3 regions of the Verrucosispora sp. SN26_14.1 genome follow, and region 3 is predicted to be linked to each of the others. Evidence: riboswitches for the same ligand, from Rfam matches in the RefSeq annotation. Region 3 holds a riboswitch; each other region holds the start of a gene.
The links. A riboswitch is a leader RNA that binds a small molecule or an ion and turns the genes downstream of it on or off. The one in region 3 is predicted to bind cobalamin.

Region 1: another riboswitch for cobalamin. It lies ahead of EYA84_RS24795 (ribonucleoside-diphosphate reductase subunit alpha); the one in region 3 lies ahead of bluB (5,6-dimethylbenzimidazole synthase).
Region 2: another riboswitch for cobalamin. It lies ahead of EYA84_RS09375 (energy-coupling factor ABC transporter permease); the one in region 3 lies ahead of bluB (5,6-dimethylbenzimidazole synthase).

Annotation. Positions count from the first base shown of each region.
Region 1 covers NZ_SISL01000376.1:24-3,291, reverse strand. The annotation lists gene EYA84_RS24795 (ribonucleoside-diphosphate reductase subunit alpha) at 1-1,390, opposite strand, end outside; cobalamin riboswitch at 1,525-1,733, opposite strand; partial or broken gene EYA84_RS24790 (AMP-binding protein) at 1,854-3,268, shown strand, end outside.
Region 2 covers NZ_SISL01000066.1:4,427-7,694, reverse strand. The annotation lists gene EYA84_RS09390 (YncE family protein) at 1-480, shown strand, start outside; gene EYA84_RS09385 (roadblock/LC7 domain-containing protein) at 669-1,088, shown strand; gene EYA84_RS09380 (DUF2267 domain-containing protein) at 1,093-1,497, opposite strand; cobalamin riboswitch at 1,592-1,797, shown strand; gene EYA84_RS09375 (energy-coupling factor ABC transporter permease) at 1,827-2,519, shown strand; gene EYA84_RS09370 (energy-coupling factor ABC transporter substrate-binding protein) at 2,516-2,845, shown strand; gene cbiQ (cobalt ECF transporter T component CbiQ) at 2,845-3,268, shown strand, end outside.
Region 3 covers NZ_SISL01000112.1:8,265-11,532, reverse strand. The annotation lists gene EYA84_RS13080 (VOC family protein) at 107-844, shown strand; gene bluB (5,6-dimethylbenzimidazole synthase) at 858-1,493, opposite strand; cobalamin riboswitch at 1,533-1,736, opposite strand; gene EYA84_RS13070 (MalY/PatB family protein) at 1,805-2,962, shown strand; gene EYA84_RS13065 (TetR/AcrR family transcriptional regulator) at 3,021-3,268, shown strand, end outside.

The DNA.
Region 1 (3,268 bases), on a different contig from region 3:
CGTGCGCGCCCAGGTTGACCGACCCGAGGTTGCAGACCGCCGTCTCGGCGTCGTCGTTGACCTCCAGGATCTCGGTGCAGAGGTTCGACAGGTGGATGGTGTTGCCCGGGGCACCGGTCTGGTTGGAGAGCCGGTTCGAGGCGTCCTTGAAGGTCATCCACCCGTTGCCGGTCTGCGCGAGCGTCCGCATCATCCGGCCGTACAGGTCTCGGGCCTTGACGGTCTTGACCGCCTTCTTCTCCGCCGCGCGGTACGCCTCGTCGAACGCCTCACCGAACAGGTCGGGCAGCTCGGGGGCGTCCGACGGGTCGACCAGCGACCAGTCGCCGTCCGCCTCGACCCGGCGCATGAACTCGTCCGGAATCCAGTTGGCGAGGTTCAGGTTGTGCGTACGCCGGGACTCCTCGCCGGTGTTGTCCCGCAGTTCGAGGAACTCCTCCACGTCCGGGTGCCACGGTTCGAGGTAGACGCAGGCCGCGCCCTTGCGACGGCCGCCCTGGTTGACCGCGGCCACCCCGGCGTCCAGTGTCTTGAGGAACGGCACGATGCCGTTCGACCTGCCGTTGGTGCCCCGGATCAGGGCGCCCCGACCGCGCACCCGGGACCAGGAGATGCCGATGCCACCGGAGAACTTGGACAGCTTCGCGACCTGGTGGTAGCGCTCGTAGATGGAGTCGAGCTCGTCGCGCGGCGAGTCGACCAGGAAGCACGAGGACATCTGCGTGTGCCGGGTGCCGGAGTTGAACAGCGTCGGCGAGCTGGGCAGGTAGGCCAGGCTGGACATCAGCCGGTAGAAGCCGATCGCCTCGCCGGGCGTCTGGGACAGGCCGCAGGCGACCCGCAGCAGCCAGTACTGCGGCGTCTCCACCACGAGCCGGGTCTGCGGGTGCCGCAGCAGGTACCGGTCGGCGACGGTGCGCAGGCCGAAGTACTCGAAGCGCAGGTCCCCCGCCGGGTCGACGGCGTCGTCCAGCTTGCGGGCGTTGCGGGCCACGAACGCGGCGGTGTCGTCGCCGATCAGGCCCAGGCCGTGTGCGTACCGGATGGACTGGCTGAAGCTGGCCACCTGCTGTCCGCGGACCTCCTTGTCCACGTACGCGGCCAGCAGTCGGGCCGCCAGCTTCGAGTACTGCGGCTCCTCACCGATCAGTTCGGCCGCGGTCTGGATGGAGAGCTTGTCCATCTCGGCCGTGGTCGCGCCGTCGTACAGCCCGCTGATGGTCTTCGTCGCCACCCGCAGCGGGTCGATCTCGTCCAGGTCGGCGACCCACCGCTCGACCGCCTTGACGATCTTGTTGACGTCCACCGGCTCGGTGTCGCCGTTCCGCTTGCGGACCTGCATGACGTGCCGGCGTTGCTCCGGCCCCGCCTGCTCCTGGGTCACCGTCATGTTCCCCTCCTCACGCCTGTCCCCGAGATCGTCGGGTCCGCGCGGGAGGACGCCGCCGGTCTGCCGACGGCACTGCTGCCGTGACGACCAGCTCCTGGCGTCGGCCGTCCCACGCGGCCTTCGACCGCCGCACACGTCGCGTGCGGCGCGCTGGCAGGTCTTCGGACTCGTGGGCCTGATGCTCGCGCCTACTGGCCGTCGCTTCCCAGACCTGGCGGGTCCAGTGCGTGATGACGGCGGTCGTTCCCACTCACCGCTGCGGGGCAGTCCCGGATTCACACCGGGTTCCCTCTTGCCTCGACCGCCGTGGAGCGGCGGTCGAACCAGCTACGGGGCACACCATATATGGGTGCGGTGCGGAGATGGCAACACCAGATGCTGTGCCGGGCGTGTCGCGTGTCAGATGACGGGCATCCCGGCGACCGTCGGCCGGGTACTCGATCATGCCCACTAGCATCGTCGCGTGCAGACTGCGGCCGGACCCGGCGACCGACGGACACTGCTCGACGTCCTCGTCCAGGCCGCAGATCGCGCACCCGACCAGGTGGTCGTGCACGTTCGCGAGGACGGCACCGAGCGCACCGTCACCGTGCGGCAGTTGCGGGACGAGTCGCTGCGGGTGGCGGGCGGCTACCGGGCGGCCGGCGTGATCCCCGGCACCCCGGTGATCCTGGTCGCCGACGCCGGCGACGACTTCCAGCCGCTGTTCTGGGGGGCGCTCGCCGCCGGGCTGGTCCCGGTGCCGCTGCCGCCCGAACCGGCCCGGGTACGGGCGGTGCGCGAGCTGCTCGCCGACGCGGTGACCGTGGTGGACGACGCCACCGGGGCGGTCGCCGACGGGCTGGCGGGCCTGGTGCTGCGGCTGGCCGACCTGCGTACCAGCCCCCCGCTGGAGGAGTCGTTCGCCGCCGACCCCGACGACGTGGCGTTCCTCCAGTTCTCCTCCGGCAGCACCGGCACGCCGCGCGGGGTGGAGCTGACCCACGCCAACGTGCTGGCCAATGTGGAGCAGTCCCGGCTGGCCAGCGGCGCCGGACCGGACGACGTGCTGGTCACCTGGATGCCGTACTTCCACGACATGGGGTTGATCGGCACCCACCTGACCCCGCTGGCCATCGGGTGCACGCAGGTCCGCGTACCTCCGATGGCGTTCGCCAAGCGCCCGGCACTGTGGTTCACCGCCGCCCACCGGCATCGCGCGACCCTGCTCTCGGCGGCGAACTTCGCGCTGGCGCTGGCGGTCCGCCGGGTCCCGACGGATCTTCTCGCCACGCTCGACCTGAGCCGCGTCCGGTGCGTGGTGGTGGGCGCGGAGCCCATCTCCCCCACGGTGTGGCGGGCCTTCCTGACGCACGTCCGCCCGACCGGGCTCGCCCCGGCCGCCCTGCGACCGGTGTACGGCCTGGCGGAGGCGACCCTCGCGGTGACCTTCCCGCCGCCCGGGGAGGTCGCCGCGCCGCTGGTGCTGGACCGTGCCGCGCTGAGCCAGGGCCGGGCGGTGAGCACCGCGCCGGGTACGCACGCGGTGGAGCTGATGGACCTGGGACACCCCGTGCCCGGCTGCGAGGTACGCGTCGTCGACGAACTACACCGTCCGCTGCCCGAGGAGCGGGTGGGCCTGGTCGAGGTACGCGGCCCGAACGTGGCGCGCGGCTACCACCGGGATCCGCAGGCCAGCCGGGAGACCTTCGTGGACGGCTGGCTGCGCACCGGTGACCTGGGCTTCCAGCGCGCCGGCCGGCTCTGTGTGACCGGCCGCGCGAAGGACGTGATCTTCGTCAACGGCCGGACGTTCCACGCGTCCGACCTGGAGGCGGTGGCCGCCGCGACCGCCGGGCTGCCGGCCACGATGACCGCGGTGGTCGGCTGCACCGCCCC
Region 2 (3,268 bases), on a different contig from region 3:
TTCGTGCACACGCTGCACCTGCACGAGCGGTGGGCCTACTGCGTGGATCTGCCGCACCCGTTCGGGGAGGGCACAGCCGACGGGCACGCCATGGCGATCGCCCCGGACGGTTCCCGGCTGTACGTCGCCGACCTGACCTCCGGGACCGTCGCCGAGATCTCCACCGAGGAACTGACGGTACGCCGTACCGCCGTCGTGCCCGGCGTGTCCGGCCCGGCGTACGCGACGGCGGACCACGATCGGCTCTTCCTCGGCGGGGCCGGTGTGCTGCGTACGGTGGATGCGGTCGGTCTGCGGGTCGTCGCCGAACGACCGGTCGACGCCCCCGTCACCGGTCTCGTCCTCGGCCCCGACGGTGGCCGTCTCTATGTGGGTGGGCCGTCGGCGGTGCGGTGGCTCGACCCGACCAGCGGTGCCGAACTGGGTCGTGTCGCCGTGCCCGGCCTGGTGGGGTTGCGGGGTCCGGTGCCGTCGTCCTGAGCGGGTGTCACCGTCGGTCAGAAGAGGGATTCCCGGTGTGACCGGGACGTCCGACCCGTCCGATTAGGGTGACCAGCGTCGTCGTACGTTAGGGGGATCAGAGAACAGGATCGGGCCACCAGTGGGCTCCTGAGGCCGCGTCTTCTCTGGTACGAACGTAGGAGTTTCGACGAGAGGACAGCGCCCTTATGACCCATGCCCTGGTCACCGCCGAGAACCTCAACGACGCGCTCGACGACATCGTGGATCGGGTGCCCGGCGCCAAGTTCGCGGTGGTGCTCTCCCCGGACGGCATCATGCTGGGGGCCTCGCGGGGCATCGACGAGGAGATCGCCGAGGAACTGTCCAGTGTGGTCTGTGGGCTCCAGGCGCTCGGTCTGGCCGCCGCCCGATTGTGCGGTGAGGGTGAGCTGCACCAGGTGGTGGTGCAGATGTCGCGGGCGTTCCTGTTCCACGCCACCACCGGCAACGGGGCGATCCTCACCGTCGGTATCGACGGCTCGGCGGAGGTGGGGGACATGGCGTACGAGGTCGCCCTCTTCTGTGCCAGGGCCGGGCACCATCTGCCGGTGTACGTGGAGCCGGCGCCCCACCTGACCGGGCGGTGACCCGCTAGCCGCGGTCGCGCTGCGCGTCGTACGACGGCGCCGGGTTGGCCACCTGCCACAGTTCGGCCGGCAGGTTCGCGATGACGTCGTCGTGGTCGGCGGGGGCGACGTCACCTCGAATGGTGTCCAGGACCGCCCGGATGCCGGCCTCGGCCAGGTCGGGATCGACGTCGGCACGGCCGCCGACGCGGTCGACGAACACGTCGAGCCCGAAGCGTTCGGCGGTCTCGCTGGGCGCGAACGTGTACGCCCGCAGCCCTTCCGGGAGTCGGTCGGCCAGGTCCCGTGCCTCGCCGCCGTCGATCCGCTCGGCGAGCGTGGTCAGGGTGGCGCGCGCGATGGCGGTCGCCTGCTCCGTCGACGCGCCGGTGCGGTGCGCCACGGAGTCGATGAACTCGTTCTCGTCCAACCGGTCGGCCCCTTCTCGCAACGGATCTGGCGTCTACCCGTGAATCGTCGTGACAAACGGCACTCTTCACCCGCGTACGGTCGCGGTGGCATCGACGAGTCTTGTGCGTCGGTGTGCGGAACGGATAACGTCGCGCCGTCGCGGTAACGGGAAGCCGGTGTGATACCGGCGCGGCCCTCGCCACTGTGACCGGGGAGTTCACTCCGACTTGTACGCCACTGGGTCCGTGGAGGACCTGGGAAGGCCGGAGTACGCGACGATCCGGGAGCCAGGAGACCGACCCCGACATGTGATCTCGTCCACGAGGTGTTGGAAGGGGAGGTCGACTCATGCACATCGCTGAGGGCTACCTACCACCGGTGCAGGCGGCGGCATGGTTCGCGGTCTCGACACCGTTCGTCATCCACGGTGCGCGCAACCTGGTCCAGCAGGTCCGCGCGAACCCCGACGCGAAGCTGTTGCTCGGCGCGGCCGGGGCGTTCACCTTCGTCCTGTCGGCGCTGAAGATCCCTTCGGTGACCGGCTCCTGTTCCCATCCGACGGGTGTGGGTCTCGGCGCGATCCTGTTCCGGGCACCGGTGATGAGTGTGCTCGGCACGATCGTGTTGCTGTTCCAGGCGCTCCTCCTGGCGCACGGCGGGTTGAGCACGCTCGGCGCGAACGTCTTCTCGATGGCCATCGTCGGCCCCTGGGTGGCCTTCGGCGTGTACGCGCTGATCCGCCGGTTCGGTGGCGGCCTCGGCATCTCGGTGTTCTTCGCCGCTGCCCTGGCCGACCTGGCGACGTACTGCGTGACCAGCGCGCAGCTCGCGCTGGCCTTCCCGGATCCGGATTCGGGCTTCGTCGGCGCGCTGGCCAAGTTCGGGTCCATCTTCGCGGTCACCCAGATCCCGCTGGCGATCAGCGAGGGGCTGCTCACGGTCCTGGTGGTCCGGCTGCTGGTCCGGGTGAGCCCGCAGGAACTCCGCCGGCTCGGCATCCTGCGCCGTCCGGCCCCGACGACCCAGGGAGCGGTGGCGTGAAGTCGTTCGGCCGGACCAACCTGTTGTTGCTGCTCGCCGTGGTGGCGTTGGCGGTGGCGCCGCTGGTGCTGGGGCTCGGCAGCGGCGAGGAGCCGTTCGCCGGTGCCGACGCCCTCGCCGAGGAGGCGATCGTCAACGACCATCCCGACTACGAGCCGTGGTTCAGTTCGATCTACGAACCGCCGTCGGGTGAGATCGAGTCGGCGTTGTTCGCGCTTCAGGCCGCCCTCGGTGCCGGGTTCCTCGGCTATTACTTCGGGGTGGCCCGGACCCGGCAGCGGCTGCGTGGCGAGCAGTCCGCGACCGGGGAGAAGACCACCGACTAGTGCTCGCGTTGGACGTGGCGGCGTACGCCAGCCCCTGGCGACGTCGCCACCCGGCGGAGAAGGCTCTGTTGGCCCTGGGGCTGTTGGGCTGCGCCCTGCTCCTGCCGCCGTGGCCGGGCGCCCTGGTGGTGGGCCTGACCGCAGCGGTGGCGTTGCTCGGGCCGGCGGCGCTTCCGCCGCGTCTGCTGGTGCGGGTGGCCCGGACGCCGTTGCTGTTCATCCTGACCGGCTCGGTGCCGATGCTGGTGGCGGTCTCCGGTCCGACACAGTTCCGGTGGGCGCCGGAGGGGCTGGTGACGGCCGCCACGACCGCCGGTCGGGCCTGCGCCGCGCTGCTCTGCCTGCTGCTGTTCGCCGCCACCACGCCGCTGGCCGACGTGCTGCCCCGGCTCCAGCGTCTCGGGGTGCCCAGCGCGGTCACCG
Region 3 (3,268 bases):
AGCTCTAATACGGACAAGTCGGGCGTGAATTCCGAAACTTCACGGAGGTGTATCGACTGGCATCAAGTAAATCGAATTCGTTTCGCGATGCCGCTAGCATCGCCGGATGGCAACGCGACTCGTGCAGATCAACATGAAGGCCCGGGACGACTCCGCGCTGGGCGGTTTCTGGGCGGCGGCGCTCGGTTGGGGGATCTCCAGCGAGGAGCCAGGCGTCACCAACCTCGAACCCGAGGGTGTCGACTATCCCGACCCGGTCGCCGTCTTCGTCGACCTCGTCGTCTCCGCAGAACCCAAGACGGCGAAGAACCGGGTACACCTCGACCTCGCCACCACCTCGGCGGACCATCACGCCGCGACGGTCGCGCGTCTGAAGGAACTCGGCGCCACCCCCGCCGACGTGGGTCAGGGCGACGTCCCGTGGACGGTGATGGCCGACCCGGAGGGCAACGAGTTCTGCGTCCTGGAACCCCGGCCGACGCTCCAGGACGTCGGACCGGTCGCCGCCGTCGTGGTCGACTGCGCGGACCCGCGCGCCATGGCCGACTTCTGGAGCACCGCCACGGACTGGCGTCTGCACGACATCACCGACCGCGCAGCGGTCCTGCGCTCCGCCGCCGACGTGGGCCCGTACCTGCACTTCCTCCGCACGCCCGACGCGAAGACCGGCTGGAACCGGGTCCACCTCGACGTCCGCCCGTATCCCGGTGACGACCCGCAGGTCGAGGTGGACAGGCTGCGGGCCCTGGGCGCCACCACCGTGGACGTGGGCCGCGACGATCTCCCGTGGACGGTCATGGCCGACCCGGAAGGCAACGAGTTCTGCCTCCTCGCCCCCGGCTGACGCGTACCCGGGGTCAGTGGTCCGACGGCTCCCACCGGTCCCGGTGCACCGCTGCCTGCCAGGGACGGCGCTGCCGCCAGCCGTGTCGCTCCAGGTCCGGCACCTGCTCCAGGTGGGTGACCGGACCCAGGCACAGCCAGGCCACCGGGCGGACACCCGCCGGGATCCGCAGCAGGTCCCGCACGAACGGCTCCCGGTAGAACGAGACCCACCCCACGCCGAGCCGCTCGGCCGTGGCCGCCAGCCACAGATTCTGGATCGCCAGGCACACCGAGTACAGGCCGGCGTCGGCGATGGCGTGCCGACCCAGCACCGTCGGGGACCCCCGGTCCGGGTCGTACGTCACCACGACGGAGAGCGTCGACTCCAACACCCCGTCGATCTTGATCCGGCTGAACCGGCGCGCCTCCTCCCCGTGCAGACCGGCGGCGAAGACGTCCCGTTCCTGCTGCACGTGGCGGTGGAACTCCGCCCGCAACCCAGGATCGCGGACCAGGATGAAGTCCCACGGCTGCGACAGGCCGACGCTGGGCGCGGCATGCGCGGCGGCCAGCACCCGATCGAGGACCTCGGCCGGGATCGGCGCGCCGGTGAACTCGCCCCGTACGTCCCGGCGGGCGTGGATGACCTCGTACACATCGTCGAACATGGGCAGGCTCCCGCTGCGCTCCAGGCCCTGCCCTCACGGCAGGGCAACCAGGCGCGAGGCCGGTCTTCGGACTTCCGGATCGTCACCTCACCGCCCGCCTTCCCGGCCCGAGCCGGGCCAGTGGCTGCGCGTGACGCGCGTGGGCGGCAGCTCCCCGGTCACCGCGGCGGGCCCGTGCCGGACTCTCACCGGCTTCCCGATTCTCCCCACCACCGGCGGGGCACCTCGCAACAGTTCGTGCCGCCGAGCACCCTACCGGACACCGTCGTCCGTCGGCGCTGCCGGAAGATCGAGTCACTAGTCTCGGTGTCGTGACCTCCGAGACCACGCCCCTGCGGCAGCTCACCCTCGATCAGCTCCGGAAGCGGACGAGCGAGAAGTGGCGCGCCCACCCGGGCGACGTGCTGCCGATGTTCGTGGCGGAGCTGGACGCGCCGCTGGCCGGGCCGGTCGTCGACGCGATCATCGAGGCCGTCCGACGTGGTGACACGGGCTACCCCGCCGGCACCGCCTACGCCGAGGCGCTCGCCAACTTCGCCCGCGACCGCTGGGACTTCGACGGCATCGCCGTGGACCGCACCACGATGGTCCCGGACGTGATGAGCGGCATCGTCGAGGTCCTCGACGTGATCTGCGGCCGGACGGACGCTGTCGTGGTCAACTGCCCGGTCTACGCGCCGTTCTACCAGGTGGTGGGGCGTACCGGTCGCCCCATCGAAGAGGCCCCGCTCGGCGCGGACGGCCGGATCGACATGACGGTCCTGGACGACGCGTTCCGGCGCGCGGCACGTCGTGGCTCCCGGCCCGCGTACCTGCTGTGCAGCCCGCACAACCCGACCGGCAGCGTGCACACCGCCGACGAACTCGCCGAGGTCGCCGCACTGGCGGACCGACATGGTGTGCGTGTGGTGGTCGACGAGATCCACGCGCCGCTGGTGCTGGCCGGGGCGAGGTTCACGCCGTACCTGAGCGTGCCGGGCGCCGAGAACGGCTTCTCGGTGATCTCCGCGTCCAAGGCGTGGAACCTCGCCGGTCTCAAGGCCGCCGTCGCCGTCGCCGGACCCGCCGCGGTCGACGATCTCGCCCGCATCCCCGCCTGGGTCAACGAGAGCCCCAGCCATGTCGGAGTGCTGGCCCACGTCGCCGCCCTGCGGGACGGCGGCGATTGGCTCGACGCCCTCCTGGCCGATCTCGACGAGAACCGTCGTCTCCTCGCCCGGCTACTCGCCGAACACCTTCCCGCGGTCCGATACCGCCCTGGCGAGGGCACCTATCTGGCCTGGCTCGACTGCCGCGCCCTCGGTCTCGGTGACGACCCCGCCGCGACTTTCCTCGAACGCGGCCGGGTGGCGCTCAGTCCCGGCCCCGTCTTCGGCACCGGGGGAGCGGGACACGCGCGATTCAACCTCGGCACCACCCCCGAACTGGTCGCCGAAGGAGTGCGGCGGATGGCCGGGGCACTGACCTGACGCCGGTGGCACTGCCGGCCCGTTCGCAGCGAACGCCGGGATTGCTACTGTGGTGAACATGTATGCACCCGAGGATCGCACCGCCAAGGCGATCATTCGGGACACGGCCCTGGAACTCTTCGGCGAACAGTGGCCGGCGGCCGCGTCGCTCAAGCAGGTGGCGGAGCGCGCGGGAGTCTCGCAGTCGCTCATCATCAAGCACTACGGGTCGCGGGAGGGCCTGGTCGCCGCCGTGGACGCGCACGTGCTGGGCGTGTTGGGCAACGCGCTGGAGGCACTCGCCGAGACAGCCGGTTCCGGCCCGCC